3 regions of the Rickettsiella endosymbiont of Xylota segnis genome follow, and region 3 is predicted to be linked to each of the others. Evidence: riboswitches for the same ligand, from Rfam matches in the RefSeq annotation. Region 3 holds a riboswitch; each other region holds the start of a gene.
The links. Region 3 has a riboswitch for thiamine pyrophosphate ahead of AACL18_RS05510 (ABC transporter substrate-binding protein). Riboswitches for the same ligand answer to the same signal wherever they lie in the genome.
Positions count from the first base shown of each region.

Region 1: it holds a riboswitch for thiamine pyrophosphate, as region 3 does, so the genes downstream of both, AACL18_RS06470 (ABC transporter ATP-binding protein) here and AACL18_RS05510 (ABC transporter substrate-binding protein) in region 3, are expected to answer to the same signal.
Region 2: it holds a riboswitch for thiamine pyrophosphate, as region 3 does, so the genes downstream of both, thiM (hydroxyethylthiazole kinase) here and AACL18_RS05510 (ABC transporter substrate-binding protein) in region 3, are expected to answer to the same signal.

Region 1 covers NZ_OZ026451.1:1,429,064-1,436,033, reverse strand. The annotation lists gene AACL18_RS06480 (ABC transporter substrate-binding protein) at 1-298, opposite strand, end outside; gene AACL18_RS06475 (ABC transporter permease) at 338-1,042, opposite strand; gene AACL18_RS06470 (ABC transporter ATP-binding protein) at 1,207-1,935, opposite strand; TPP riboswitch at 1,925-2,023, opposite strand; gene AACL18_RS06465 (TlpA disulfide reductase family protein) at 2,240-2,674, shown strand; gene AACL18_RS06460 (penicillin-binding protein 1A) at 2,676-5,138, opposite strand; gene pilM (type IV pilus biogenesis protein PilM) at 5,399-6,343, shown strand; gene AACL18_RS06450 (hypothetical protein) at 6,409-6,939, shown strand.
Region 2 covers NZ_OZ026451.1:715,170-722,139, reverse strand. The annotation lists gene sdhC (succinate dehydrogenase, cytochrome b556 subunit) at 1-101, opposite strand, end outside; gene AACL18_RS03270 (hypothetical protein) at 693-995, opposite strand; gene rluB (23S rRNA pseudouridine(2605) synthase RluB) at 1,020-1,757, opposite strand; gene AACL18_RS03260 (gamma carbonic anhydrase family protein) at 1,990-2,526, opposite strand; gene scpB (SMC-Scp complex subunit ScpB) at 2,687-3,292, opposite strand; TPP riboswitch at 3,447-3,552, shown strand; gene thiM (hydroxyethylthiazole kinase) at 3,544-4,398, shown strand; gene thiD (bifunctional hydroxymethylpyrimidine kinase/phosphomethylpyrimidine kinase) at 4,406-5,242, shown strand; gene AACL18_RS03240 (TenA family protein) at 5,235-5,885, shown strand; gene AACL18_RS03235 (hypothetical protein) at 6,077-6,970, shown strand, end outside.
Region 3 covers NZ_OZ026451.1:1,204,553-1,211,522, reverse strand. The annotation lists gene AACL18_RS05515 (NB-ARC domain-containing protein) at 1-3,338, shown strand, start outside; TPP riboswitch at 3,433-3,526, shown strand; gene AACL18_RS05510 (ABC transporter substrate-binding protein) at 3,600-4,547, shown strand; gene AACL18_RS05505 (FAD-dependent oxidoreductase) at 4,550-5,620, shown strand; gene thiS (sulfur carrier protein ThiS) at 5,601-5,804, shown strand; gene AACL18_RS05495 (thiazole synthase) at 5,807-6,595, shown strand; gene thiE (thiamine phosphate synthase) at 6,592-6,970, shown strand, end outside.

The DNA of each region.
Region 1 (6,970 bases), 220 kb from region 3:
CAATGCGTATTAAAGGTAAACCTTTTGCAGCTTGTACCACTAATTGCGGTTCATAACTAACGGCCAAATCAGCGTGGCCTGCTGCTACCAGTTTAGTGCCATCATCTGGGTTGCTAGGCGCAATAATATTAACTTGTAATCCTTCGCGGGCGAAGAATCCTTGTTCTTCTGCGACAAAAATGGCTGCATGATCGGGATTAACCAGCCAATCTAGAATCAATGTTAAAGGCTTAGCCGCAACGTTATTGTTAAATAACAAAATGCTTATTAGAAGAATAATTTTTTTTTGTATTTGCATAAATAAATATTTTATTTTTTAAAATTAGGGACCTATTGTTTAAGCCGACTTTAACAAAGTCCAGGGTAAAGCCAGATTAAGTAAAGTATCAACAAGGAAATACAGAAAAATTCCTAGAAAAAATATAATCACTAATACAGCAAACATTAAATCAATTTGCATCTGGGCGTTAGCATTTAACAATAAAAAACCTAAACCTTGATTCGATCCAACCCACTCTCCAATAATGGCTCCTAAAGGAGCCATTGCCGTTGCAAGTCGAATGCCGGAGGCAAGGTTCGGTAACGCCGCTGGAATACGGATTTGATAGAGAACTTGCCAACGATTACTATTCATAATCTCAGCGATGTTTAAATAATTTTCTGGCGTTTGTTTTAAACCATCAAGAAAATTATTGGTGATAGGAAAAAATAACATGAAAGTGGTGGTAATAATCTTAGCTGTTATTCCATAACCAAACCAAAGCACCAATAAGGGAGCAATTGCAAATACTGGTAAAGCTTGGCTGGCCAATAATAAAGGAAGTAAGAAGGCATGCAGTGTACGAAATAAGCACATACTGAGCGCAATAGCTACGCCTAATACAATTCCAAAAAATAAGCCAAAGAGAATTTCAGCTAGCGTCGGTAACGTTTGTGATGTAATCAACCCTGCATGGTTAATTAGGCTGTGTAAAACTTCAAATGGGGTGGGTAATATGTAATTAGGTAGTTGTAAAATACGAATCAAACATTCCCAGATCATAATAAACCAAACTGGGATGCACATTTTATGAAAAAATAAGGGATAAATTTTTAAAAATAACTGTTTGCAAACATTAAGTTTTAAGGGCCATAGAGATATCACGAATTTTTGAAGCTGCGTAATTCTATTGCTGAATTGATTACGCAAAACAATAAATGGCACCATTATTTAAGTTCCTGCAGCATACTTAAAAGTTTGGTTTGCCATTGTAATAATTCAGGATTATTTAATGAGCGAGGTGGTAAGTCAGCAAGATCGCAGTTTATAAAATTTATTTTTGCAGGTTCACCTGACATAATTGCAATGTGATGTCCCAAACGCAATGCTTCTAAGGGGTCATGTGTCACTAATAATACAGTGTGATCTTTTAATGCGTTTGCAGTTAGTTCTTGTAGGTGATAACGAGTTATGGTATCTAAAGCAGAAAAAGGCTCATCCATCAATACGATAGGCCGCTTTTCTAACAGTATGCGTGCTAACATGGCACGTTGTTGCATTCCACCCGACAATTGTGCAGGGTATTTATTTATGGCCTCATTTAAGCCTAGCTGATGTAATAATTCCCGAGCTTGAATATACGGCTTATTGTCTCGTCTTAGGCGGTAGCCTAAGACAACATTATCTAAAATAGTGAGCCAAGGTAACAAAGCATGGGTTTGCGGCATATAAGCTAAGCGACCGGCCAAGCCTTTCTGATCGCAGGTGGCGACAGGGGCTGAGATAGAGTTTAATCCGGCGATAAGCTGTAAAAAACGACTTTTGCCAATGCCGCTTATACCTAATAGACAAGTTGTTTGTCCAGCTGCCAAATAGAAATTTAATTGGTCGAATAGAATTTTATCTTGATAGTGCAAACTTGCGTTACTTACCAATACAGCGGGCGATTTTAACATACACTTTTCCTACGCGGACATGATCCCATCCCGATCAGGTTAGAAGGGTATTTCTCAGCCCAATTATTAGGCACCCCTAAGCGAAAACGCATGGTAACAAGCTCATTAGCAAAATAAAAGGATAAAGACTTAGAAATTTAGATTTAGTGACTTAATTTGACAGTGTTATTTTTGAACTAAGAGTCCTCCTTGAGTTATTTTAAAAATTGAAGTTTAATGGAATTGATCACTGATTTAAAACCAATAAAATTATTAAGTGTTTGTCACAAAATTGATCGACCTCATTTCTACTGCGAGGAATAATATGCGTAAAATTTTTAAATTAGTGCTATTAACCAGCATTTTGTTAAGTGTGTCTAGCGTTGTATGGGGAGCCAGCATAGTAAGAGATCTTAATTTTTCTAATTATAAAGGTAGATGGGTGGTTATTAGTTATTGGGCAACATGGTGTGAATATTGTATGGGCGAAATACCCGAATTAAATGCATTTTATCGAGCGCATGCTGACCAGGTAGCGATGTTCGGATTTAATTATGATGATCCAGGTAATTTACAGCAACATATACAACGAAGTGGCGTTATATTTCCTACATTAGTGGATGATCCGAAAGCTAATTTTGGTATACGAGGGATATCCGGTTTGCCAACCACATTTATTATTGGACCTGACGGTCGATTGAAACATGTATTAGAAGGACCACAAACAAAACGTAGTTTAGAAAGAGCTGTTGGCTTATAAACTAAAAAACCGGTTCATTGTTTGTTGTGTTATCTTGCTTTTCTGCTGGCATTTGAGTATCAGTATTATTGTTATCTATAGGTACTTCCCCAGGACTATCAATCACATTGAATGGGGTTGTATCTTCTTGCGTCGATATTCTTGATAAATCATCTTTACGAAAATATTCTAGGATAGAGCCTGGTGTTCCATCAGGTAATAAATTACCTGTGGTGGGGTCGATATTTGCCGTTACTATATCAGTAGGTTGTGGCATGGTTTTTTCAGCCTGGCCTTTTAATGCGACACGCATGAAATCAATCCACATAGGTAAAGCGGCTTTTGAGCCATATTCTTGAACAGAACTCGGTTGATCGAATCCTATCCAAACAGTTGATACCAAATTACTATTAAATCCTGTAAACCAAGTATCGACATAATCACTTGTTGTACCAGTTTTTCCGGCCAGATCATTCCGATTCAACACCCTTGCCTGTGAACCTGTGCCATAACGAATGACATCTTTTAAAGCAGATGTCATGAGGAAAGCGATGTCAGCAGGAATGACTTGTGGTGCATAAGGACTATCTTTTTCATCTGTTAATGGGGGTTCAATTTCTCCGCGTAAACAAGCTTCACAAGCTATTTTAGGTTCTGCTTTATAGATGATTTGACCTTGTTCATTGGTAATATGATCAATTAAATACGGGGTTATTCGAAAGCCGCCATTAGCAAACACAGCATATGCTCGAGCTAATTCAAGAGGAGTGACTTCACCTGTACCGAGTGCTAAAGTGAGATTGCGCGGTAATTTTTTTGAGTTAAAACCAAATCTTTTTACATACGTTAATACATAGGGAACATCGATAGCTTGTAATAAGCGCACGGATATAAGATTGATGGATTTAACTAGAGCAATACGTAAACGCCTTGGGCCGCTGAAAATATGATTATCATTTTGTGGGCGCCAAGGTTCATCACGACCAGGTATATCAAAAACCAATGGAGCGTCATTAAACACATTGGCTAGGGTATATCCCTTAGCTAGAGCAGCTGCATAAATGAAAGGTTTGAACCCGGATCCGGGTTGTCGTTCTGCTTGAACGACACGATTAAATTTGCTTACATTATAATCAAAACCACCGACTAATGCGCTAATGGCACCTGTTTGTGGATTTAATGCGACTAAAGCACCTTGTACTTTAGGAATTTGCGATAATTCCCAAGTATTATTTGCAGTTAACTCTACACGAATAACATCGCCGACATGAACTTTATTTTTCAAGATGTCAGGTGGAGGATTTAAATTAGTTGCGTCAAGGTGGGGCATGGTCCAGGCTACACCTTGCCAAGGAATGAAAATCATTTGATTATCGACTAAAAGAGCAGTAATAGCTTGATCAGTCACAGAAATAACAATAGCTGCGTCTAAACCATTGATAGAAGCAACGCGATGTAATGCATTCAAAGTATGAGTTACTTTATTTGCATCTAATGGCGCAATATTTTTTTCTGGCTTCCTATATTCGTGTCGTTTATCGTAAGCTAATAAAGTAACCCGTAAGGCTTTATCAGCAGCAATTTGTTGGGCCGAATTGATTGTGGTATAAACATTGTAACCTTTCAAATAAATATCTTCACCAAAACTTTTATACATCATGTCACGTACCATTTCAGCGACATAAGGTGCTTTAATCATTCCTCCGGTATTAGTTTGCGCATGTGTTAACATCGGTGTTGCTATTGCGGATCCATAAACCGCTTTAGAGATATAACCCAATTCATACATACGCATTAAGACATGATCACGACGTTGTTTAGCCGCAATTGGGTTAACTAACGGGTTAATGGCAGAAGGGGCTTTTGGTAAGCCAGCAATAGTTGCCATTTCCGGTAACGTGAGTTGATTAAGTGTTTTATTAAAATAAACTTGCGCAGCAGCGGCAATACCATAAGCACGATTTCCAAGAAAGATTTTATTAAGGTAAAGTTCTAAAATTTGTTCTTTAGTAAATTCTCGTTCGATTTTTAGTGAGAGTAAAATTTCAGTAAATTTTCTTAAAAAAGTTTTTTCCCGAGATAAATAAAAATTACGCGCAACTTGCATTGTAATAGTACTTCCTCCTTGTACTTTACTTCCTGTGAGCAATACTTCACCCGCAGCACGTAATAAACCATAAAAATCAACACCATGATGTTCTAAAAAGCGCTGATCTTCGGTGGCTAAAAAAGCTTTAACCATCAAATTAGGAACTTCATTCAATCTAACAAGATTTCGGTGTAACTCTCCAAATTCAGCGATAGGTTGTCCATCACTGGTGTAAATCCGCATCGGAATGGGAAGTTGTACGGATTTTAATTCCTCAACATCGGGTAATTGTTTATCAAGATAAATATAAAGGAGACTTCCAGCTACTAAAAGCGTGATAAAAAGGCTTAATAGCATGAAAAAAAAATTACGGGAAAAATGATTCGATCGTTTCATAATGAAAACAGTTGATTAGCTGGGTTCTATCATAACTTAAGTGACTTCCCTCTTAAACAAGGGTTTTAATAAAAATAGTGTGTAATGAGGTCTTTGTACACTTTATTTTGATTAAAAGAAAGTAGTAGGGATTTTTTAACATCATGACATTTCAAAAATAATAGCTGCCTGATTATGTATTAAATAATTGACAATTTATCATTTGAATGCATAATGAAAGAAGAATAAGTTTTAAAAATTTCATTAAAAAATAAAAGCGTATGTATTTTTTCAAGGATAGATTTAAAAATACCCATAACACCGATACTGCGATAGGTTTGGATATAGGTAGTCGCACGATTAAATGGGTTTGTTTAGACCGTAATAATGAGCTTAAAGAATATGCTATTCAAACAATTCCTACCCCAATCGGAGTTGAACAGACTAAAGATATTCCACAGATTGCCGCTGTCTTGAAGGAAACATTGCTAGACAAAGATCATATAAGAAATTGTATAGTAAATATTCCCGATATTCTGGTATGTAGTAAATTGGTGAAAATAGACAGCGCTGATTGTCAACATATTGAAGAAATAATTGAATTATTGGTTGAACAATCCATTCCCTATCCTTTATGTAAAATTTATTTTGATTATCAAATTTTTGATCCATTGCCCGAAAATCAAGAACATAAAGTTTTACTAGTAGCTTGTCGTAAAGATCATTTAGATTTTCGGTTAGATATCATTCAACAAGCAAATTTAATTCCCATTGCTGTAGAAGTAGGTTCATTTGCTTTAGAAAGAGCCTGTTGTTATTTTTATCCTGACAAGATAAATGAAAATGTCATTCTCTTAGATCTAGGAGCGAGTCAGTTAACTTTATTGTTTTTTAATGGTTCTCAAACAATGGTTTATTGTGAAAATCTTGCCAATGTCTTTGAATATGAATGTATTTTATTACAAATTAAACAATGTATAAAAAGATATGCTTTAGCGTATCCATATCTTATTTTAAAAGAGCTTTTTCTTATTGGCATAAATATAGCGTTATTAAATTATTTGTTAAATACGCTAGATGGTTTTTTAGAGTTACAGGTACGATTATTAAAATATCCAAATTCTATTAAATGTAGTCCTATAGTAGATAGCGATAAATTAGCGAAAAATTTTTTAAGTTTATTTTTAAGTTATGGGTTAGCTTTAAGAACCAATTTAAATTTTTAAAATAAAATAAGAAATTCGAACGACTGTTAATTAACTTAGGTTGGTTTTAAAATAGGGAAAATCTTGTGAAGCAAATCAATTTATTACCCTGGCGAGAACATAAAAATAAATTAAAAATAAGGCGATTTATTATTGTTTGGTTTTATGTTTCATGCTCGTGCCTAATCTTGATATTTGTTACAAAAATTCTCATTATTCAACAAATAAAACATTATCAATTAGCCTATCAGCGTATTTATTTTCAGATGAAAAATATATCACCTATAGTACAAGAAATAAAAAAAATAAAATATAAAGAAAAACAGCTGACAAAAATTATACAAAATATTAAGACTAATCGTCAGCAAGTAAAAAAAATTTTAGATTTTATCAGTCATCTTAAATATTTAATAACACCCGATATTTTTATCCATCTGGTCGCATTTCATCCACCTTATTTAAGTTTAATAATGCATGCTAATTCAAAAAAAGAATATGTAAAATTTAAAAAATTATTACAATTAAAATTCGATTCAAAATTGCAATCGCTGATTCTTAATCAATTTCAGAATTTGCAATTGGATTTTGTCGTTCAAATGATCTTGAATGAAAATTAAGTATTTTGGTTTGCAAGTGTACATATAAGGA
Region 2 (6,970 bases), 490 kb from region 3:
AAAAATAAGAAAAAACCAGAGATTCGATGCAAAATGGATACGATTGCCGTGATAGGAAAGCGAATTGTCAATAAGTTAAGATTAATCGGTCGTTTACTCACAAATTGTAAGCCTTTTAATGAAACAGGGTAAAAAGACTGGGCGATTATACGCTTAATTAACAGACAAATACAAATAAGTTGTACTTTTTTCTAGCACTTGAATGACAACACCTTCATTAACAATGAGTACTAATTATGGTCATTTGAATTAACATTCTTTCAGGCGTAAGTTGTTTAATGACAAAATAATAAATCAATTTTTAAGGAGTATAAATGGCTACCCTTAGACTAAATACTTAGAAGATCTATTATCCCATTTAGAAAGGCGTTCTAATAATCGGACCAAAAATGAAAGCTTTTGATGATTTTTTTTACATGGCATGCAGATTATAACAACTATCCAATAGGAAATTTCAATTTATCCGTTTCTGAGTTTAACAAACAAAAGTCTTGTCTCGCTTCGATTACCAATAATCAAAAAATAATTTCTTTGCTAAACTTCTGCGCAGAAATATATATCTGCTGATTTCACTTCGTTACTACGCCCAGCAACTGGGATATAAGCATTTAGATGCGTATCCCAACGCCTTCCTAATATTTCCACACCAGGTCGTTATCCAAAAATCACTATTATTGTTGACGCGTGTACGGCTAGCACGCATACCAACCTAAAATAGCCGCATCGTTATTAATCCAACGATAACCTAAGCCTAAATCTGTCAGCCATTGTTGATCACTACCATAAGCAGCTTGTGGATTCACATAGAAATTGTGGGTTTCATTGCCATCGAGTGACAACATTAAATCCGCTGACCCTACTGTATAAACACCGGTATAGGCATTCGCAGAAAATCGTGGGGCTAAGGAATCAGCTAAGCCATTAGTCGTATAGATACAGATAAGTGTGATTAAATAGTATTTTAACCAACGAATCCTGTTGCAATCCTTTTGCATGATCTGTTCCTTTAAATTCGCAACTCAATCTAAACTTACCAAGCGAGCTAACTTTTGACTCTCGTCAGTTTTTAATTCGCGGCTTTGCCCTCTGCTCAAATCTTCTGGCAAGCTCACATTACCAAAGCGCACGCGCAGCAAACGACTAACACTAACACCTTGCGATTCCCATAAGCGTCTAACTTCTCGATTGCGCCCTTCTTTAAGTACTACATGATACCAATGATTGGCACCCGATCCGCCACGCTCTTCGATATGCGTAAATGCCGCCATGCCATCCTCTAACTTCACCCCTTTTCTTAAACGCTGCAAAATTTTCTCATCAACTTTACCTATTACACGCACGGCGTACTCTCGTTCAATTTCGTAAGAAGGATGTGATAGACGATGCGCTAATTCACCATCATTGGTGAAAATTAATAAACCTAAGGTGTTAATATCTAAACGACCAATCATTATCCAACGTTGACCACGTAACGGTGGTAAATGTTCAAATACAGTCGGCCGTCGCTCAGGATCCGAGCGTGCACAAATCTCACCTTCAGGTTTATGATAGATCAATATGCGTCGTTTAAAATCGGACGTTGGTAGGAGCGGAATTGGCTTACCGTCTATAAAAATTTTTGCAGTCAAATCAATTCTATCACCGAGCTTGGCAGGCTGCTGATTTATACGAATTCGACCTTCGCGGATCCAACGTTCTATTTCGCGACGTGAACCGATACCTAAATTAGCCAATATTTTTTGTATTTTTTCATTCATAAGAAACAAAGCCGGTTAATTCTCTCATATTATGCTAAATTAAAAATCCCCGCTGATATTTTTTTTCTCTTGCTACATTTTTTTCCAATTGTGATTTAATGATATACTTAAAAGGATACTTTTCAGGATGAAAAGTTTGATACAGGAGCAATATGTTAGCGAGAATTTTTATTGCAGTATTATTAATACTCACTGCGGTAAGCACTTATACACAAACCCACCATACTAAAATTTATTCGCAAGTTTTCGGATCAAATCGTTTAAGTCCTTTTTGATAACGATGAATCTTTTCTGAATAATGTTGCGCATACCATTGCATATCAGCTATTTGACGGGCAGATAATGGCTTTATTTTACCAGGAGACCCCATCACCAAAGAACCATCCGGAATATACTGATTTTCTAATACCATGGCATTCGCAGCAATCAAACAATGCTTACCTATCACTGCGTTATTCAATATTTTTGCGCCAATCGCTATAACGGAATAATCACCCACCGCTCGCGCATGCACCATGGCATGATGGGCAATTGTTACATAACTACCAATTTGCATTGGCATATCTGGATCGGTATGTAACACCGCAGCATCTTGAATATTGGTATTTTCGCCAATTTCTATCACAGTATTATCGGCACGGACTACCGCTTGCGGTAAAATAATGACCTGATTATGGATAATCACGGCGCCAATCACATCAGCGCTTTCCGCAATAAAAATATCTTTACCTAATAGCGTTGGAGTTTTATCTTCAAAAGAATAGAGCACTTGCTTAACCTTGCTAATAGACTTGGTTTCATTGTTAAACGTTAGTCTACGATCCTCATTTACTCAGATAAAACACCAGTCCTCGACTATCGTTCCCTCAAACTTAAGTCTATCACTGGATTATACAGCAATCTAATTAAAGCATTTAAAAATTATTAATTTAATTTTGTAGGGTATCAAGCGCAGTATCATTCGTTTCACTCGTTTCATTATCAGCAGACAAAGAAATCTCTAACGGTTCTGTCAGTTGCGGCAAAGGAAAAGGCGGCAAATCTGCTAATTCTTTTAAACCAAAATGATCAAGAAATAATCTCGAGGTTGCATAAAGATTAGGTCGTCCAGGGACTTCACGTTGCCCAACCACTTGTATCCATTCTTGTTCCAACAAGGTTTTAACAATATTTGGATTTACTGACACACCGCGTATCGCTTCAATGTCCCCGCGCGTCACGGGTTGTTTGTACGCAATAATACTGAGGGTTTCCAAGAAAGCACGTGAATAACGCGCTGATTTTTCCGGCCAGAGTCGTTTAACCCAGGCATTGAGTGCACTAGCCGTTTGAAAACAATAACCACTAGCTAGTTGCTTTAACTGAATTCCGCGATCTTGATAATCTTCGCTTAATTCCAACAGAATTTTCTTAAGATTTGATTTAGTCGGCTGTTCTTCCGGGCTGAATAAATCTAATAAACGCTCGATACTCACCGGTTCACCGGCGGCAAGAATAGCGGCTTCACATATCGATTTTAGCGTTTGATTTTCCATACCCAAACTATAGCAGTAAACTGCCCATCATGGCGAGCAAATGCTGTGAGCGTGCATCTGCAATTGCATGTAGTATTAGTGTATTGTTATGCACTACTCGCTGGCATTGGCTAAGAAAAGTCGTTGATCTGACCCATTAATTCCTGTCTAATAGTAGCAACTCCAGGGGTGCTTTTTTTAAAGGCTGAGAGAATGTTCCCATTCAACCCTCATAACCTGATCGGGCTAAGACCTGCGTAGGAAGAAGTACATTGAAAACAAAAAATTATTCAGTTAAAAGCGCCCCCCTCTCTAATATCAATGCATTTACCTTAGAATCGCTATACCATGACGTGGATTTAATCCGTCAAATCCATCCGTTAATCCACAATATCACTAATTTAGTCGTTATGCCGACTACAGCTAATTTTTTACTCGCATTAGGGGCGGCACCGATTATGGCGCATGCCCAAGAGGAATTAGTAGAAATTATTCAATTAGCACAAGCCTTAGTCATTAATATCGGTACTCCTGATGAAACGTGGTTGACTGCCATAAAACAAGCCCAACACGCTGCTTTAAAACGTAATATCCCTATCGTCTTCGATCCGGTCGGCGCCGGTGCCAGCCGGTACCGCACGCAGGCATCCTTAACTATTATACAAAGAGGTATCGATGTCATCCGTGGTAATGCTTCAGAAATTATGGCTTTGTTAGATACCTCCATCACCACTAAAGGTGTCGATTCAACACAAATCAGTAGTCATGCCCTTGCATCTGCGCAAACCTTAGCTGAACAACACCGATGCATCGTGGTCGTCAGTGGCCAAATTGATTTTATCGTCAGTGCCACACAAACAATCACCTTAAACTATGGCACACCCTTACTTACTAAAGTGGTAGGTATGGGATGTTCATTAACCGCTATGATTGCCAGTTTTTTAGCAATTAATCCGGAAAGATTCAATGCTTGTGTTCATGCCATGGCTTGGATGGGATTAGTTAGCGAATATGCAGAAAAAAAATCCACAGGTCCTGGCAGCTTTTATTCTCAACTACTCGATAGCCTCTATTCAGTACAAAAGAATGATTTACAAGTCTTCCTTAAATCTAAAATTCCTGTATGAACATCTTATGTCAATCTATAACGAAGCATTAACCAGTGTCGTCAGTATTGCAGGTACGGACCCCTCCGGTGGCGCCGGCATACAAGCAGATATCAAAGCGATTTCAGCCACGGGTAGTTATGCTGCCAGCATCATTACCGTCTTAGTTGCGCAAAACACATTATCTGTCACTGCCATACAAGAAATTCCATTAGTGTTTATTCAACAGCAAATCGATGCTGTCTTTACTGATTTATCCATCGGCGCGGTTAAACTCGGTATGCTTTATCATGAAGAGATTATCCATTTAGTCGCTATAAATTTAAAAAAATATAAACCTCCATTTGTAGTGCTTGACCCGGTCATGATTTCTCAAACCGGTCATACTTTATTAAAACCTCAAGCGATACAAGCATTAGTGGATGTTTTATTCCCATTAGCGACATTGATTACACCCAATATTCCAGAAGCCGAAGCTATTTTACAACTTAACATTAATGATCATCGCAGTATGCAAGACGCCGCCACCTTACTCGCGACACGTTATAAAACTTCGATACTGCTTAAAGGTGGTCATTTAAAAACCACGTATTCGCCGGATATTTTTTATGATTATCCGCAAAAAAAAATATACTGTTTTGATAGCTTGCGCATAGACACTAAAAATACACATGGCACCGGTTGTACATTATCTGCAGCAATCGCTTCTTATTTAGCACAAGGCGAGAGTTTATTTAGCGCCATTACTCAAGCAAAACATTATTTGACTGAATGCATTTTAGCCGCAAAAAATTTAAAACTAGGTCATGGTCAAGGTCCAGTCCATCATTTTTATTTTTTAAATAAGGTAAAACAACATGTTTAATGAACTTAAAATTTCTGTTGCGGATGTCATGCCTAAAATTTATCTGCACCCTTTTAATCAAGAACTGGCCCAGGGTACTTTAGCTATCGAAACATTTACCTTTTACTTAAATCAAGATGCTTTATATCTTGCAGATTTTTCAAAAGCACTCGCGCTTACTGCGACACGATTACCACATGATCGGCAAAGTGAATTATTTATTCAATTTGCCATGAATGCACTCAAAGCCGAACGTGATCTGCATAATACTATTCTAAAAAAATATACTTCTACAACCTTTACAACCCATAAACAAAGTCCTTTTTGTTTTATGTATACCAATTATTTATTACGTATGGCAAGTACAGCGCCTGTAGAAGAAGCGGTAGCAAGTTTATTACCTTGCTTTTGGGTTTATCAACAAGTAGGACAACGTGCCTATAATAAAAAAATTCCCAATAACCCTTATCAAGCATGGATAGATTTATATGCGAGTGATGAGTTTAACCACTCCGTGGATTTAGTCATAGCCACTGTCAATGAACTTGCAGAACATGCAAGCATCTATTGCAAACAAAATATGTTAAGCGCTTTTAGATTAGCTACCTTGTGTGAATGGCAATTTTGGCAAGGCGCTTACTCACAACAAACCTGGCCAACTTAAAATAAATATAAAATTATTTAACCTTCGCTTTTTATTTTAATAAAAAAAAATTAAATTATTTTATATTTAATCTTAATGCTATTGTGAATACAAAATTGAACTGATATTCTTATTTTTATTTACTATCAAGTCATACATAATAAAGTCTATTTAAATAATAAATTTTTATTAATAATAGAGAGGGATATTAAATGTTAAATGAATACCAAATGGACCCTGCCCTTAATAAAAATCTTGTTTTTGCTTACCAACCGCCCCCAACTATAGAGACTTCAACATTACCAACTTTAGCTAAAAATTGGTTAGATGATTTACAAAGAATTGTTTGTACCACAAATAATAAATTACCAAACAACTGTTTTGCTAAGCATTTGGGCGAAACTTCCGAGTATCGCGCCAAAATTATATTATTAGAACAATTACAACTTATTTATCACCGCTTAATAGGGAATTTAGACACAGAACTAGGCAAACTCTCAGCAGACCATCGCCATGGTTTAATTGACAAATTAACCGAAGAGATTAAAGAGTGCACTGAAGGTTTTCATAACCGTGTAAACATTATTGTTGATTCATTTCATAAACCGCGAAATTTAGCCGAATTACTTTATATCGTGCGCTATCGATTGGTCCAAGAAATCGCTACCCAATTAACCGACGAAGTTCATGCCTGGAATGGTGTGAGTGTTATTGCAGCCATTGATGGTATAGGCATAAAGCCTAATTTTCCTGATGATACCTACTCGGGTGCTTTATCTAAGAATTCGATTCGACGCACATTACAACAAGCATTTTCTAAAAAATTTACTCCTTTTAACTTACCTTGCTTTTTAATTGCAGTCTTCATTGATTTCATTCCAGAATTAGAGATTGAAAAGAATGATGAAAACGGTATATGTTTACAAACGCAACAAAAAATAACTGAATTGATCAAGCGTTTTTTACCTAACTATATCAACGAAAAACCTGAGGATGAAAATAATTGGAAAAACTATTTTACAGTATCTTGCAACGAAAAAAATTCTTTAGTTTTTATTTTTGATAATGTTAATTGGGCTAAAATGTATCAATCTTTTTATCGTGCT
Region 3 (6,970 bases):
GTATGTTGTCTAAGGATATCTTATCGGACCTGCTGCAAGGTAAATTAAGCCGTGTGGCTATAAATTTTGGCTTAATCACCGGTAGCTTTTTATTAGGCGAAGTTTCTAATGTATTACTAACGCAAGGGGAAATATTAACAGCAACAGAAAAACAATTATTAGAAAAAAACTTGGCCTTGGATGGTAAGTTCGCTTTTAATATTTTATTTCATGCAGATGTTGTTCCATTGGGAAAAAGATTGTTTTTAGGAAATGCTATCAAAGTCGCCGCTCCCTTTATTGGACGTGGTATATCCATTTTTAGTAATTCCTATTTTTTATATAATGAAATACAGGCGTATCACCAGGGCGATTCAAAAGTGCTACCCGATTTAATTGCCAATGGTATGCTGCTAGGTTTGGATGGCTTGCAATCGGGTGTTAAAGCAGCGGAATATTTAGAACTCATTGAAGGTTTTTCTGATATTACTGGGCCTTTAGGTGAAGCCGCAAGTTTAGCTATCTGGATAGAGAGTGATTTGGCACGAGCAAAAAAACAAGAGCAATGGATTGATAAATATGTACATTTGGATACAGAAGAAAAATGGTGGGAACGCTTACGTGTATTTGCACATTTTGCGCCTTCCGCTTATCTTGAAACTGAGGCTTATAATAACCAGCTGGTTAAACTAGCTATTGCCTTTTTGAAAAATAACACGGATATTCAAACCTATATTTTTCCTGCGGCCTGTTCTGCTACGCAAGTCTATGCAAATAATGCTGTTTTTTTAAGAAATCAAATATCCATAAAATTAAGTAAAACGAATCCAGATCCACCTGATGAGGGAGAATTGTTTTGCTTTTCAGGTTTAAAGGAATCTGAGGCTTATATAGAAGCGGCTGAATGGTCTTATTTGGCTTATCCTGCTTTGCAATTCATTCATTTTGTAAAGGTTTATTATTGTAAAAATGCAATTGGTGTGAAATATATAAAAAACCGCACAGGAAACATTCAGTTAATTGCTTTAAGCGATGGCGATGATCAAGTGCTTGCTGCGCCAGATAAACCGAGTTTTATTCATGTGAGTAACGGAAATAAAAACTATGAAGGGGGTGATGAGGGTAGTTTTTATATTTTAGAAGGTGAAGCAATTACTGGAATGATTCAAGGTGGAAAAGGACTTAATATTGCCAAATTCCAAGAGATTTTTCTTAACGAACAATACTACATTCCATTAATGGATTATAACGGCCTAAGCTGCAGAAAAACCAAAAATTTTACGCACAACCTATGTGAAAAAGGTTTGAAGATACGACATATTCAAAAAATATTGGGTATAAAAAATCAAAAGGATATTTTTTTTATTACAGACAACAATATAAAGTACGTGGATGGTTTGGCAGGAAGAAATCATATCTTCCGCGACGAAATTTTCATAACCAATAAAACCGCGAATAATCTAGAGATAGAGTTAAGGCCCAATACGGTTATTCATTGTTTCGAAACATTTAATGAAGCAGTTACCATTCTGCATACATTACAAGCAAATCAAACCGGCGAAGTTTGGATGCATTTCGATTTTAATGGACCCATTCATCATCGAATTTATGTAGATTTTTCTTTAGAAGCACTTCATGACATCGTTACTTATCCGTATGCATTTACTTTTCATTTTTTACAAGAACAACAATCTTTTAATATAAGCTTGTGCTTTCCCTTACAGTCTATATTTAATCAATCACAATCAGAGATGCTAAATCACGTCTATTTTAGCTTGACAAATAATTTACAAATTAAATTTAATCCTCCCTATCTTTATATTCAAGAAAATAGTCATCGAAGCTTAGCGCAAAACATCCACTATTATTCTACAATTGCACAACGATTAAAAAAGACACTAAAAATTTATCTTGCGCAAAATGAGATGCTACACATTGATTATGGGAAACAAAAATTTCTTGCAAATGATGTATTAAAACGTAGCCATTTAATCGCGCAAGGCGATCAAGCGTTTTTCAGAATTGTCTCAGGTTCACAGTTGAATTTCCCGTTGCCAGAAGTAGTCATATACGATAGTAATGGGGGAGATGATTTTACCAAAACTTTAGATTTGACTGAGATTTGGCAACAGGCTAAACAGGCCTGTCCCGAAAACAATATTGTGCCGCGAATATTTCAACATGCACAAGACTTAATAATAAGTGTAGAAGTTAATTACTATCCCTTAGAAAAGACATGCGTTCGATTAGAAAGTACTTGGTCTGTTGCCAAAATAAAATTAAGCGCTGCCGGTGTTAATAATTGGTATCAACAGCTAGAAGTTATTTTACATAAAACATCTTTGGCCATTATAGCAAACGAAGAGGGAGATTGGCATTTTGAACGCTACCCATTAATTTTTAATCAAGATAAAGACATTATTGTTTTGATAGAAGAAAATTTAGTGCATGAGCGCGATGTTATTGTATTAAAACCAATCGGTTCCAAGCACTACCGTTTTTTCTGTCATAATAAAACTGACTTGATTTTTATGAATGATTGGGACAGCGTTACTCGATTATTTGATCCCACTCTAATTATCTATAGTCGTTTTTACCAAGATGAACAGATGAGATCGAAAGCCTTGTCCTCTAAACTAAGTTTTTTAGATCAGCAAATCATCTTGGAAACGCAAAAAGAACAAATTGATCAAGCGTATAAACATTGTGTTAATTTTTCTAATATTTCCTTGCATCAACTGCAGGAATATAAATATGCTAGCAGTAAAGAAAATAATGGTGGCATACAACGCTCAGACAGTTCTGTGCGGGTAAAGCGACAAATTGATACACAAAAAAAATTAGCAAAATTTATTTCTACGCCGTTATTTCGTGGTAAGGATCTATTTGCTAGTAATAAGTCGATTCATCCAGCAAATAGGCTTGATAAAATAAAAAAAACAACGACCAAGAAGTCTAATGTTAGTGTAAAAGTTGGCAAGAAACCGAATATTTCTTATCTGCATAGATATACGAAGCGCAAGGTTTATCAGTTAAAAAAACCAAATAAGCTACACTATATTCCTACCCATCCTATGAGCTTATTTAATCTTCCCGAACAGACTATCGGCTTTAATCCGGCCAAATCGATAGATTATTCTAGGCCATTGCATCAGCAAGATATTCAGCACCCAGTTAATTTTAATGATTCATTGACTAATCTGCCTAACCTGCTTTTATTCGGTGTTCTTCTGAATAAAAAAAGATTTCTCTCCAATTCAGTGAAAAATCAGCGACCATTCACGAATGATAGTCTCGATAAAATTCATGAAATAGAAGGAAGGGTCATGAAAGCATTGCAGAACCCGCCATTTTTTTAAGTCTAGAATGGTGACTTGCTAACAAAGCTTGGCTAGCCAAGCCCAAGCTAATATTTCTTGATTAGCAAGACGAGCATAATGTAGAATTGACTTGTTAGATGGCGCGGGGTGTCGGAAACGGCTGAGATTATGACCCGTTGAACTTGAACTGATTCATATCAGCGTAAGGATCGCCTTCAAAAAATGCATTCCCTATTTCTTATAGGGGTGTTTACCTTTTGCCATCTCCATTTTTTATTGATCAAATGAGAGGTTATGGCAATGTCAGCATTAAAATCCCGAGTTAGCTTGTTACTTAATTGGTACACCAATCCTTACCATGCGCCGATTATTGTCGCGCAGCAATTAGGGTTTTATGCGCAAGAAGATATTAAATTAGCGATACTCGAGCCCAACGATCCTAGCGATGTAACAGAATTAGTCGGTTTAGGTAGCGTTGATTTTGGCGTGAAAGCGATGATCCATACGGTCGCCGCTAGAGCGAAAGGCTATCCAGTCACGTCGATTGGTACACTGCTTGATGAACCACCCACCGGTTTAATTGCCTTAAAATCAAGTGGAATTCGAAACTTTCATGACATCGTTAACAAACGTGTAGGTTATATCGGCGAGTTTGGTAAGAAGATTATTGATAATCTAGCAGGGTTTGCAGGTATCGATCAAAAAAGCTATGAAACCGTACGTATAGGCATGAACGTTACTGATGCGATCTGTCGGAACATTATTGATACCGGTATTGGATTTATTAATTTTCAAAAAATTGAATTAGAACAATTACGCGGTGAAACCGTATTTTTGCGTATCGATCAACTTGCGGGTTTAGGTTGCTGCTGTTTTTGTTCGGTACAATTCATCGTTCCTGAGCAAACCTTACAAAAAACTGAATTAGTTCAATCTTTTCTTAAAGCCACACAACGTGGCGCGGCATTGACTACGGAACAACCTGAAGAAGCCTATGAATGTTTATGTCAAGCAAAACCACAATTACGTACGCCGCTTTATCATAAGATTTTTATGCATAGCTTGCCGTTTTTTTCCCGTACTTTATTAAACGTAGAACGAGATTGGGATAAAGTTGGCCGTTATACTAAACATTTAGATATTGTCGACGAACATTTTGCTGTAAGGGACTGTTATACCAATCAATTTTTACCCAAAGTTCCCTACTCGGAAATATCGGCCGTTGCGGATTGCCTGACCAGCGAATGATGATGCAAGCGGGTATTGTAGGAATGGGCATCATGGGTCGGTTGCTGGCATTGGCATTACACAATAGCGGCTGGCAAGTTACGCTTTTTGATGAGCATCAAGGGGATGGTAACTGCAGTTCGGCTGCGGCAGGCTTATTAGCGCCATTTTCTGAATGTGAAAAAGCCGATTCTGTAATTTTCCAGTTAGGACAAGAATCGGTTAAATCTTATTGGCCTACTATTCTTAAACAATTATCAGAACCTGTTTATTTCCAACAAGCTGGCTGTATCGTCGTTCATCATCCTCAAGACAAGCCTGAATGGCAGTATTTTTCTCGACGTATAAGTAATAAATTAGCAACAGATAATTATTTTCAGCTGTTATCTAAAGAAACCTTAACTCAACTTGAGCCGGAACTCAGTAAGTTTGAGACCGCCTATTATTTTCCTGATGAAGCACAAATAGATTGTCAGTCCGTTATGAACAGTCTAAAAGAATATTTGCAGGCACAAGCCATCTCATTTAGTTTCAACACATACGTTACATCTTTGCTATCTAGACAAATAATTACACAGAAAAAAACCTATAAATTTGATTACGTATTCGATTGTCGAGGGATGGGTGCGCGTACAATTTTTACCGATTTACGTGCAGTGCGTGGCGAATTAATCTACTTATATGCACCTAATGTGCAATTGCAGCGTCCGATTCGGTTTTTACATCCGCGTTATAGTTTATATATTATTCCAAGACCCGGAAATATTTATATTATTGGATCGAGCGAAATTGAAGTTGAAGATTATAGTGCCATCTCAGTTCGTACCAGTTTGGAATTAATGACAGCGGCTTATTATTTACATCCGGGTTTTGCTGAAGCACGGATTATTGAAACGAGAACGCATTGTCGGCCGACTTTAGCGTCGCATTTACCCTGTATAAAACACGAAGAAGGGCTAATAGCTGTGAATGGATTGTACCGTCATGGTTACTTGATCGCACCCACATTAGTGGAAGAAATTTTGTGTGGAATTAATCAACAGGATTTTCAATATCCAGAACTTTGGAAAGCTTATGATAAATGTTTTTCTTAATAATAAAAGCCATCGCATTGAAACTGAATCAAGTTTGTATGATTTTTTAATGCATAATAAGCAACTTAAAGATGATATGGCTGTGACCGTCAATAATACCTTAGTGGCACGTAGGGATTTTAACAATACTTTCTTAAAAACAAATGATTGTGTCGATATTTTGATACCCATGCAAGGAGGATAAGCATGTGGAATCTAGCGGGAAAAATTGTAGAAAGTAGATTACTCTTAGGGACTGCACACTATCCTTCATTGGCGATGATGACAGCGGCTATTCAAACTTCAGGCGCACAGATCATTACCTTATCTATTCAACGTCAAACAGCATTTAACTTGGGTGGAGAAGATTTTTGGCGAGCTATAAAAAAACTAAATTATTGCCTGTTACCGAATACAGCAGGATGTAGAAACGCTAATATGGCCATTAAAACAGCTCAGATAAGTCGAGAATTATTTAATACCTCCTGGATAAAATTAGAAGTTATCGGCGATGAATATAATTTACAAGCGGATCCTATCGAATTAATTAAAGCGGCAAAAATTTTAGTTGAGCAAGGTTTTGAGGTTTTTCCTTATTGCACGGATGATTTAGTTATCTGTCAAAAGCTCGTGGATGTGGGTTGTAACATTTTAATGCCTTGGGCAGCGCCTATCGGATCGGGCAAAGGCTTGTTAAATCCTTATGCCTTGGCCACCTTACGCAATCGACTACCCGATATTACATTGATTGTTGATGCCGGGATTGGTAAGCCTTCGGATGCTGTGCAAGTGATGGAATTAGGATTTGATGGTGTGCTACTGAATACCGCAGTGGCACTTGCACAGCAACCCATTGCCATGGCACAGGCATTTCGTCATGCCATTATCGCGGGACATGAGGCGTATACGGCAGGAATAATGCCGGAAAGAAATATCGCTCATCCCAGTACATCATTAATTGATACGCCATTTTGGCAGCAAGAGAATAAAGTATGAAACAAGCAAAGTTATTAATTATTAATTATTCAGACACGCCAGGGGATAGCGATACAGTTGATTTAGAAACACTGAAAAATCTTAATGTTCCAGCCGTAACCGTGATTAAGACAATAACAAAATATAACGATCCTAACATTACAGATTTTATCAACTTACTTCCTTTTGTCGATCTCCTTATCTGTAATTTGCTGGAAGTGGAGAAAATATTAGATATAACGCTGAATACTTATCAAGACATACAACAAGCTGCGCAGCGCTTGTTACAATGGGGAGCTAAAAGCGTATTAATCAAAGCAAGCGGTTTAAAAAAAGATTTCTTTTGTCAAGATTATTGGAGTAATCACAAAGAATCGTTTTGGATGGCTACGCCAC